2 regions of the Leclercia adecarboxylata genome follow, and region 2 is predicted to be linked to the other one. Evidence: predicted binding sites of a transcription regulator. Region 2 holds the regulator's gene; the other holds the start of a gene.
What was found. Region 2 encodes sigma-54, which starts transcription at its own class of promoters, with help from an activator protein. Its sites were predicted from a motif close to GTTGGCACANNTTTCGCTNT; they were not measured.
Positions count from the first base shown of each region.

Region 1: glnA (glutamate--ammonia ligase) is a predicted target of sigma-54. The motif match lies at 2,409-2,428, and genes of this name have one in related genera.

Region 1 covers NZ_CP040889.1:2,000,494-2,004,707, forward strand. The annotation lists gene yihX (glucose-1-phosphatase) at 1-182, opposite strand, end outside; gene typA (ribosome-dependent GTPase TypA) at 313-2,136, opposite strand; gene glnA (glutamate--ammonia ligase) at 2,525-3,934, shown strand; gene glnL (nitrogen regulation protein NR(II)) at 4,123-4,214, shown strand, end outside.
Region 2 covers NZ_CP040889.1:1,523,144-1,527,357, reverse strand. The annotation lists gene npr (PTS phosphocarrier protein NPr) at 1-65, opposite strand, end outside; gene rapZ (RNase adapter RapZ) at 62-916, opposite strand; gene ptsN (PTS IIA-like nitrogen regulatory protein PtsN) at 962-1,453, opposite strand; gene hpf (ribosome hibernation promoting factor) at 1,536-1,823, opposite strand; gene rpoN (RNA polymerase factor sigma-54) at 1,846-3,279, opposite strand; gene lptB (LPS export ABC transporter ATP-binding protein) at 3,327-4,052, opposite strand; gene lptA (lipopolysaccharide ABC transporter substrate-binding protein LptA) at 4,059-4,214, opposite strand, start outside.

The DNA of each region.
Region 1 (4,214 bases), 480 kb from region 2:
AGCTTTTCGGCAAAGACTTCATCGGATATCTCCCCGCGCTCATGCTGATGGAAAGCCTCGCCCATGGTAAAACTTTGCTTTAGCGTGGCCAGCGGAACGCGGCTGAAATTACTCCATGCACCCAGCACACGATTGAAGTCGATATCGACGATTACGTTTCCTAAATCAAAGATATAGAGCATGTATTTCTCCTTTTCGCCGTGAAAAGTAACTGTAGCGGGAAAGAAGATGTTTGGCTATGAGGCGCGGAGCACCCCTGAAAAGAAAAAACCCCGCCAGAAGGCGGGGTTTCAGAGGACGGAGAGAAGAAAATTAATCTTCTTTCGGACCGCGCATTGCGCGTTTACGATCGTTCTCAGTCAGGTGACGTTTACGGATACGGATAGACTGTGGAGTCACTTCTACCAGTTCGTCGTCATCGATGAATTCCAGAGCCTGTTCCAGAGTCATCTTAACCGGTGGAACCAGAACCGTTGCTTCGTCAGTACCGGACGCACGCATGTTGGTCAGTTTCTTACCGGTCAGGCAGTTTACAGTCAGGTCGTTAGAACGGCTGTGAATACCGATGATCTGGCCTTCATAAACTTCTGCACCGTGACCCAGGAACAGCTTACCGCGATCCTGCAGGCTGAACAGGGCGAACGCAACCGCTTTACCCTGACCGTTGGAGATCAGAACGCCGTTGTTACGCTGGCCAACTTCGCCCGGACGAACGTCGTCGTAGTGGCTGAAGGTGGAGTACAGCAGACCAGTACCGGAAGTCATGGTCATGAACTCTGAACGGAAGCCGATCAGACCACGGCTTGGGATCACGTAGTCGAGACGTACGCGGCCTTTGCCATCTGGATTCATGTTTTTCAGGTCGCCTTTACGCTCACCCAGTGCCTGCATTACAGAACCCTGGTGCTGCTCTTCGACGTCCAGCGTTACGTTTTCGAACGGCTCTTGTTTACGGCCGTCGATTTCGCGGAAGATAACTTTCGGACGGGAAACCGCCATCTCGAAACCTTCACGACGCATGTTTTCGATCAGAACTGACAGGTGCAGCTCACCACGACCGGAAACACGGAATGCGTCAGCATCCGGCGTTTCTTCAACACGCAGCGCAACGTTGTGCACCAGCTCTTTGTTCAGGCGGTCAAGGATCTGACGGGAGGTAACGAACTTACCTTCTTTACCACAGAACGGAGAGGTGTTGACGTTGAAGAACATGGATACGGTTGGTTCATCAACGGACAGGGCCGGCAGCGCTTCGACGTTCTGCGGATCGCAGATGGTGTCGGAGATGTTCAGCTCACCCAGACCGGTGATGGCGATGATGTCGCCCGCTTCAGCGATGTCGCTATCGATACGCTCCAGACCCAGGTGAGTCAGAACTTTACCGACTTTACCGTTACGGGTTTTGCCTTCGCTATCGATGATAGTAACCTGCTGGTTAGGCTTCACTTTACCGCGCTTGATACGACCAATGCCGATTACACCAACGTAGTTGTTGTAGTCGAGCTGAGAGATCTGCATCTGCAGGGTACCGTCGAGATCGACGTTTGGCGCAGGAACACGGTCAACAATCGCCTGGTACAGCGGGGTCATGTCTTCAGCCATGTCTTCGTGGTCCAGACCTGCGATACCGTTCAGCGCAGAAGCGTAAACGATCGGGAAGTCCAGCTGTTCGTCGGTGGCGTCCAGGTTTACGAACAGGTCGAAGACCTGATCAACAACCCAGTCAGGACGCGCGCCAGGGCGGTCAACTTTGTTGATAACCACGATTGGCTTCAGACCATGGGCAAATGCCTTTTTGGTTACGAAGCGCGTCTGCGGCATTGGGCCATCCATTGCGTCAACGACCAGCAGCACGGAATCGACCATGGACATTACACGTTCAACTTCACCACCGAAGTCGGCGTGCCCCGGGGTATCAACGATGTTGATACGGTAGTCATTCCATTTGATAGCGGTGTTTTTAGCGAGGATGGTAATCCCACGCTCTTTCTCCAAATCGTTGGAGTCCATCACGCGTTCTTGAGTTTCGGCACGCGCATCGAACGTACCGGATTGCTGCAGCAGCTTATCAACCAGGGTAGTTTTTCCATGGTCAACGTGCGCGATGATGGCGATATTACGCAGATTTTCGATCACAACTTTGCCTCAGGCATTTAGAAATAGCGCGTTATTGTACACGGATTAATCGCACTACAAAACAGGATCACAAACATCCCCCGCAAACAAGTATCGCAGAGATGCTTTGTGATCGCTTTCACGGAGCGGTAAAGGGGCACTTTAACGTAAATTGCACCAATATGGTGCTCAATGTTCACATTGAAGCACTATACTGGTGCAACAAAACCATCCTGGTGCAGCCCTTTTGCACTATGGTGCGCATGATAACGCCTTTTTGGGGTGTTTTAAAAGTTGGCACAGATTTCGCTTAGTAAAAATACGGCAACAAAAGGCAACATCGCCTGCCTTACACAGAATTTGAAGACCTCGTTACCACGACGACAATGACCAATCTGGAGAGTTAAGTATGTCCGCTGAACACGTTTTGACGATGCTGAACGAACATGAAGTGAAGTTTGTTGATCTGCGCTTCACCGATACCAAAGGTAAAGAACAGCACGTCACTATTCCTGCTCATCAGGTGAATGCCGAATTCTTTGAAGAAGGCAAAATGTTTGACGGCTCCTCGATTGGTGGCTGGAAAGGTATCAACGAATCCGACATGGTACTGATGCCTGACGCATCTACCGCGCTCATTGACCCGTTCTTCGAAGAGTCTACCCTTATCATCCGTTGCGACATCCTCGAGCCAGGCACCCTGCAGGGCTACGACCGCGACCCACGCTCCATCGCTAAACGCGCTGAAGAGTACCTGCGCTCCACCGGCATCGCAGACACCGTTCTGTTCGGGCCAGAGCCAGAGTTCTTCCTGTTCGACGACATCCGTTTTGGTGCGACCACGTCCGGTTCCCACGTTGCTATCGATGATATCGAAGGCGCATGGAACTCCTCCACCAAATACGAAGGCGGTAACAAAGGTCACCGTCCAGCAGTCAAAGGCGGTTACTTCCCGGTTCCACCGGTTGACTCTTCACAGGACATCCGTTCTACCATGTGTCTGATCATGGAAGAGATGGGCCTGGTTGTTGAAGCGCACCACCATGAAGTTGCAACTGCTGGCCAGAACGAAATCGCCACCCGTTTCAACACCATGACCAAAAAAGCGGACGAAATTCAGATCTACAAATACGTTGTTCACAACGTTGCGCACCGCTTCGGTAAAACCGCGACCTTCATGCCAAAACCAATGTTTGGCGACAACGGTTCCGGTATGCACTGCCACATGTCCCTGTCCAAGAACGGGACTAACCTGTTCGCTGGTGACAAGTATGCGGGTCTGTCCGAGCAGGCTCTGCACTACATTGGCGGCGTAATCAAACACGCTAAAGCGATCAACGCCCTGGCGAACCCAACCACTAACTCCTACAAGCGTCTGGTCCCAGGCTACGAAGCTCCAGTTATGCTGGCGTACTCTGCCCGTAACCGTTCTGCTTCTATCCGTATTCCAGTGGTTGCTTCCCCGAAAGCGCGTCGTATCGAAGTGCGCTTCCCGGACCCGGCTGCTAACCCATACCTGTGCTTCGCAGCGCTGCTGATGGCTGGTCTTGACGGTATCAAGAACAAGATCCACCCGGGCGAAGCAATGGACAAAAACCTGTACGACCTGCCGCCAGAAGAAGCGAAAGAGATCCCACAGGTTGCAGGTTCTCTGGAAGAAGCCCTGCTGGAGCTGGACAAAGACCGTGAGTTCCTGACTGCAGGCGGCGTGTTCACTGACGAAGCGATCGACGCTTACATCGCCCTGCGTATGGAAGAGAACGACCGCGTTCGCATGACTCCGCACCCGGTTGAGTTCGAACTGTACTACAGCGTCTAATCATTAATCCCTGTCGCGCGGCCTTTTTCCGCGCGAGATTGATAGCCGTTTTTTTGTTGCCGTGGAAACTTTTCAGCCCATCTTCGGATGGGCTTTTTTCACCGTCAACAAGCTGATCTCACGCGCTTTTTACCGCGGAAACGCTATACTGCACTAAAATGGTGCAAACGACTCCAGGAGACTGCTGAATGGCAACTGGCACGCTGCCCGATGCTGGGCAGATCCTCAATTCTCTCATCAACAGCATATTACTGGTCGACGACGAGCTGGCGGTGCATTA
Region 2 (4,214 bases):
TTCATCGCCGGGCGTGCGTGCATGCCCAGCTTGTTGGTGATTTCAACGGTCTGCTTTACGGTCATGTTTTACGTTTTTCCAGCGTACGATGACGGGACTGCACGTTTTTACCGCGCGAGCGGAAATAGTCAGCCAGTTGCTCAGCAATATAGACCGAACGGTGTTTGCCCCCGGTACAGCCAATCGCCACCGTTAAGTAGCTGCGATTGTTTGTCTCGAGCATTGGCAACCAGAGTTCAAGATAGCTGCGCGTCTGATAGATAAAGTTATGCACTTCCGTATGTCTGTCAAGGAACGCGGCGACGGGCTTATCGAGGCCGGTCATCGGACGCAGCTTCGGATCCCAGTGCGGGTTCGGTAAGAAGCGCACGTCGAACACGTAGTCTGCATCGATTGGAATGCCGTGCTTAAAGCCGAACGATTCAAAGACCATCGTCAGTTCGCGTTCGCGTTTGCCCAGCAGACGGGTACGCAGCATCTCCGCCAGTTCATGGACCGACATTTCAGAGGTGTCGACGATCAGATCGGCGCGGGAGCGCAGCGGCTCCAGCAAATCGCTCTCCTGGTCGATAGCGCTTTCCAGCGACAGGTTTTTGCTGGAGAGCGGATGCAGGCGGCGGGTATCGCTGTAGCGACGGATCAGCGTGTTGCGATCGGCGTCAAGGAACAGAAGCTGAGGTGAAAATGCTTCCGGCAAGCTGCTCATCGCCTGCTCAAAGATCTCCGGCGATTCAGGCATATTACGAACGTCGATGCTGACCGCGGCAGAAATCTGCCGATCCGCCAGCGAACGCGCCAGGTCGGGCAGCAGCACCACCGGCAGGTTATCCACGCAGTAAAAGCCCATATCTTCCAGCGCGCGCAGGGCGACCGATTTTCCGGACCCCGAACGCCCGCTGACGATCATCAGCACCATGTACCGTTTCTCCTCAGGACTACAGATGTCAAAGCCATCACCCGATTACGCATCATCCTGATTGCCTTCCGTTTCCGTAATAATTTGATAGAGCTCTTCGTCGCTCTGCGCCGCACGCAAACGGCGACAGATGGTTTTATCCGCCAGACGTTTGGCCACCAGCGAAAGCGTATGCAGATGCGTTTTAGTCTGATCGGCTGGCACCAGCAGGGCAAACAGCAGATCGACAGGCTGGTTATCAATGGCATCAAAGGCGATAGGTGTTTCCAGTTGAACAAACACCCCTACAGCACGCAGAGTATCCTCTTCCAGTTTGCCATGGGGAATGGCGATGCCGTTGCCGATGCCGGTACTGCCCATTTTCTCACGGGTCAGGATCGCTTCAAAGACCACTTGTGGCGGCAGGCTCAGCTGTTTTGCGGCCAGTTCACTGATGATCTCCAGCGCACGTTTTTTGCTCTGGCAGTGAACGGCACTGCGGGTACATTCCTGATTAAGGACACTGCTCAGTTGTAGAGTGGAATCGTTATTCATCATAATTTCACCTAAGCGCTAACTGTACAAAGGGCCCGTTGTGTTTCACAACAGGCCGACCTGCACCCGTTAACTGCCCGGACAATTAGTGTTGTTTCAGTTTATCTTTATGTTTGTTTAGCTGTCGTGCCAGCTTGTCGATCAAGCCGTCGATAGCCGCGTACATGTCCTGCCCTTCCGCACTGGCATGGATTTCGCCCCCGTTGACGTGCAGGGTAGCATCCGAGATATGAGTCACTTTTTCCACTTTTAACACAACGTAGACCTGGTTGATCCTCTCAAAATACTGCTCGAGCTTGGCGAATTTAGTATTCACAAAATCGCGCAGGGCCTCAGTGATCTCGACGTTATGTCCAGTGATGTTGAGCTGCATAGTGTCTTCCTTATCGGTTGTGTCAGACCAGTTGTTTACGCTGGTTTGACGGCGGAATGGATAAAGACTCTCGATACTTCGCAACAGTGCGGCGTGCCACCATGATACCTTGTTCGGACAGCATGGTGGTCAACTTACTGTCACTCAGTGGTTTCGCGGGGTTTTCCGCGGCGATTAACTTTTTCACCAGCGCCCGGATCGCCGTCGACGAGGCTTCGCCGCCGCCTTCGGTGTTGACATGGCTGGAGAAAAAATACTTAAGCTCAAAAATACCGCGCGGGCTGTGAAGATACTTCTGCGTCGTCACGCGTGAAATTGTCGATTCGTGCATCTCGACGGCCTGGGCAATATCGGCCAGCACCATCGGCTTCATAAACTCTTCACCCTGCTCAAAAAACGCCTGCTGCTGCTCGACGATGCAGCGGCTGACGCGCAGCAGGGTATCATTGCGGCTCTCCAGGCTTTTGATCAGCCAGCGTGCCTCCTGCAGATTGCTGCGGATAAACTGGTTATCCGAGTCGTTGCGGGAGCTGGTGCACATTGAGGCGTACTGCTGATTAATTTGCAGGCGGGGGATGCTGTCGGAATTCAGCTCCACGGTCCACAGACCGTTATGCTTACGCACCAGCACATCAGGAATGACATACTCGGGCTCGCTGGTCTGGATGGACTGCCCCGGGCGCGGATCCAGCGACTGAATCAGATTGACCGCTTCTTTCAGCACCTCTTCTTTCAGTCGCGTCACACGCATCAGTGAACGGAAGTCGTGGTTGGCCAGCAGATCCAGATGTTCGCTGATGATAAGCCGGGCCTCTTCCAGCCACGGGGTCTCTTTCACAAACTGCGAAAGCTGAATCAGCAGACAATCGCGCAAATCGCGCGCGGCGACGCCGATCGGGTCAAAACGCTGCACGCGTTTCAGAACCGCTTCGACCTCTTCAATCTCAATATCATCGTCGCCGATGCTCTCCAGGATATCGTCCAGCGACACGGTCAAATAGCCGGTCTCATCGACGGCATCCACAATGGAGGTGGCGATGGCACGATCGGTATCGGAAAACGGCGTCAGCTCCACCTGCCACATCAGGTAATCCTGCAGCGACTGGGTGGTTTCACCCTGATACACCGGTAACTCGTCATCCTGATAGTCTGCCCGCGTGCCGGATGGGGTTCCGGCGGTGTAGATCTCATCCCAGCTGGCATCGAGCGGGAGTTCGTCAGGCATCTCTTTCTGCTCTAACGCATCAACCGTGTCGAGGGTTTCGTTATCCTGGGTTTGCTGAGTTTCTACCTCGTCGTGAAGATCGGTTTGCTCGAGGAGGGGGTTACTGTCCAGCGCTTGCTGGAGCTCCTGCTGAAGTTCCAGCGTCGACAGCTGCAACAGACGAATGGCCTGTTGTAACTGCGGCGTCATGGCCAGCTGTTGGCTGAGCCTTAATTGCAAACCTTGCTTCATGTTCAGAGCATTTTTCTCCGTTTACGCGAGACTTAGCTTCTACCCTATCAGAGTCTGAAGTCTTCCCCAAGGTACACGCGCTTAACATGATCGTCTTCGAGGATCTGCTGCGGGGTACCGTGGGCGATAAGATGGCCCTGGCTGACGATATAAGCACGCTCACACACCGCCAGCGTTTCGCGCACGTTGTGGTCGGTGATAAGAACGCCAAGACCACTGTCCCGCAGATGCTCAATAATACGTTTGATATCAATAACCGAAATCGGGTCTACACCGGCAAAAGGTTCATCGAGCAGAATAAATTTCGGATTGGCTGCCAGCGCGCGGGCAATTTCCACACGGCGGCGTTCACCACCGGAAAGCGCCTGACCCAGGCTGTCGCGCAGGTGCTCAATATGGAACTCTTCCATCAGCTCGTTGGCGCGATCCTGACGCTGCTCAGAGGTCAAATCATCGCGGATCTGCAGTACGGCCATCAGGTTGTCGTAAACGCTCAGACGGCGAAAAATCGAGGCTTCCTGCGGCAGATAGCCGATGCCGCGACGCGCACGCGCGTGCAGGGGCAGCAGGCTGATATCTTCATCATCAATGATGATGTTACCCGCATCGCGCGGCACAATGCCCACAACCATGTAAAACGTGGTGGTTTTACCCGCACCGTTAGGACCCAACAGGCCGACAATCTCGCCGGAGTTAACGGTCAAACTGACATCTTCCACTACGCGGCGGCCCTTATAGGCTTTGGCGAGATTCTTTGCAGTTAATGTTGCCATAACGAATTAGTTACTCTTTTTCTGTGCCGGGGCCTGAGTGCTGTTTTTGTCCTGCAGCTGCGATGGAACCAGTACGGTAGTCACGCGTTTGCCTTTTTCACTGAAGGCCTGCATTTTTTGTTCTTTAACCAGGTAAGTGATCTTGTCGCCCGTGATGTTGCT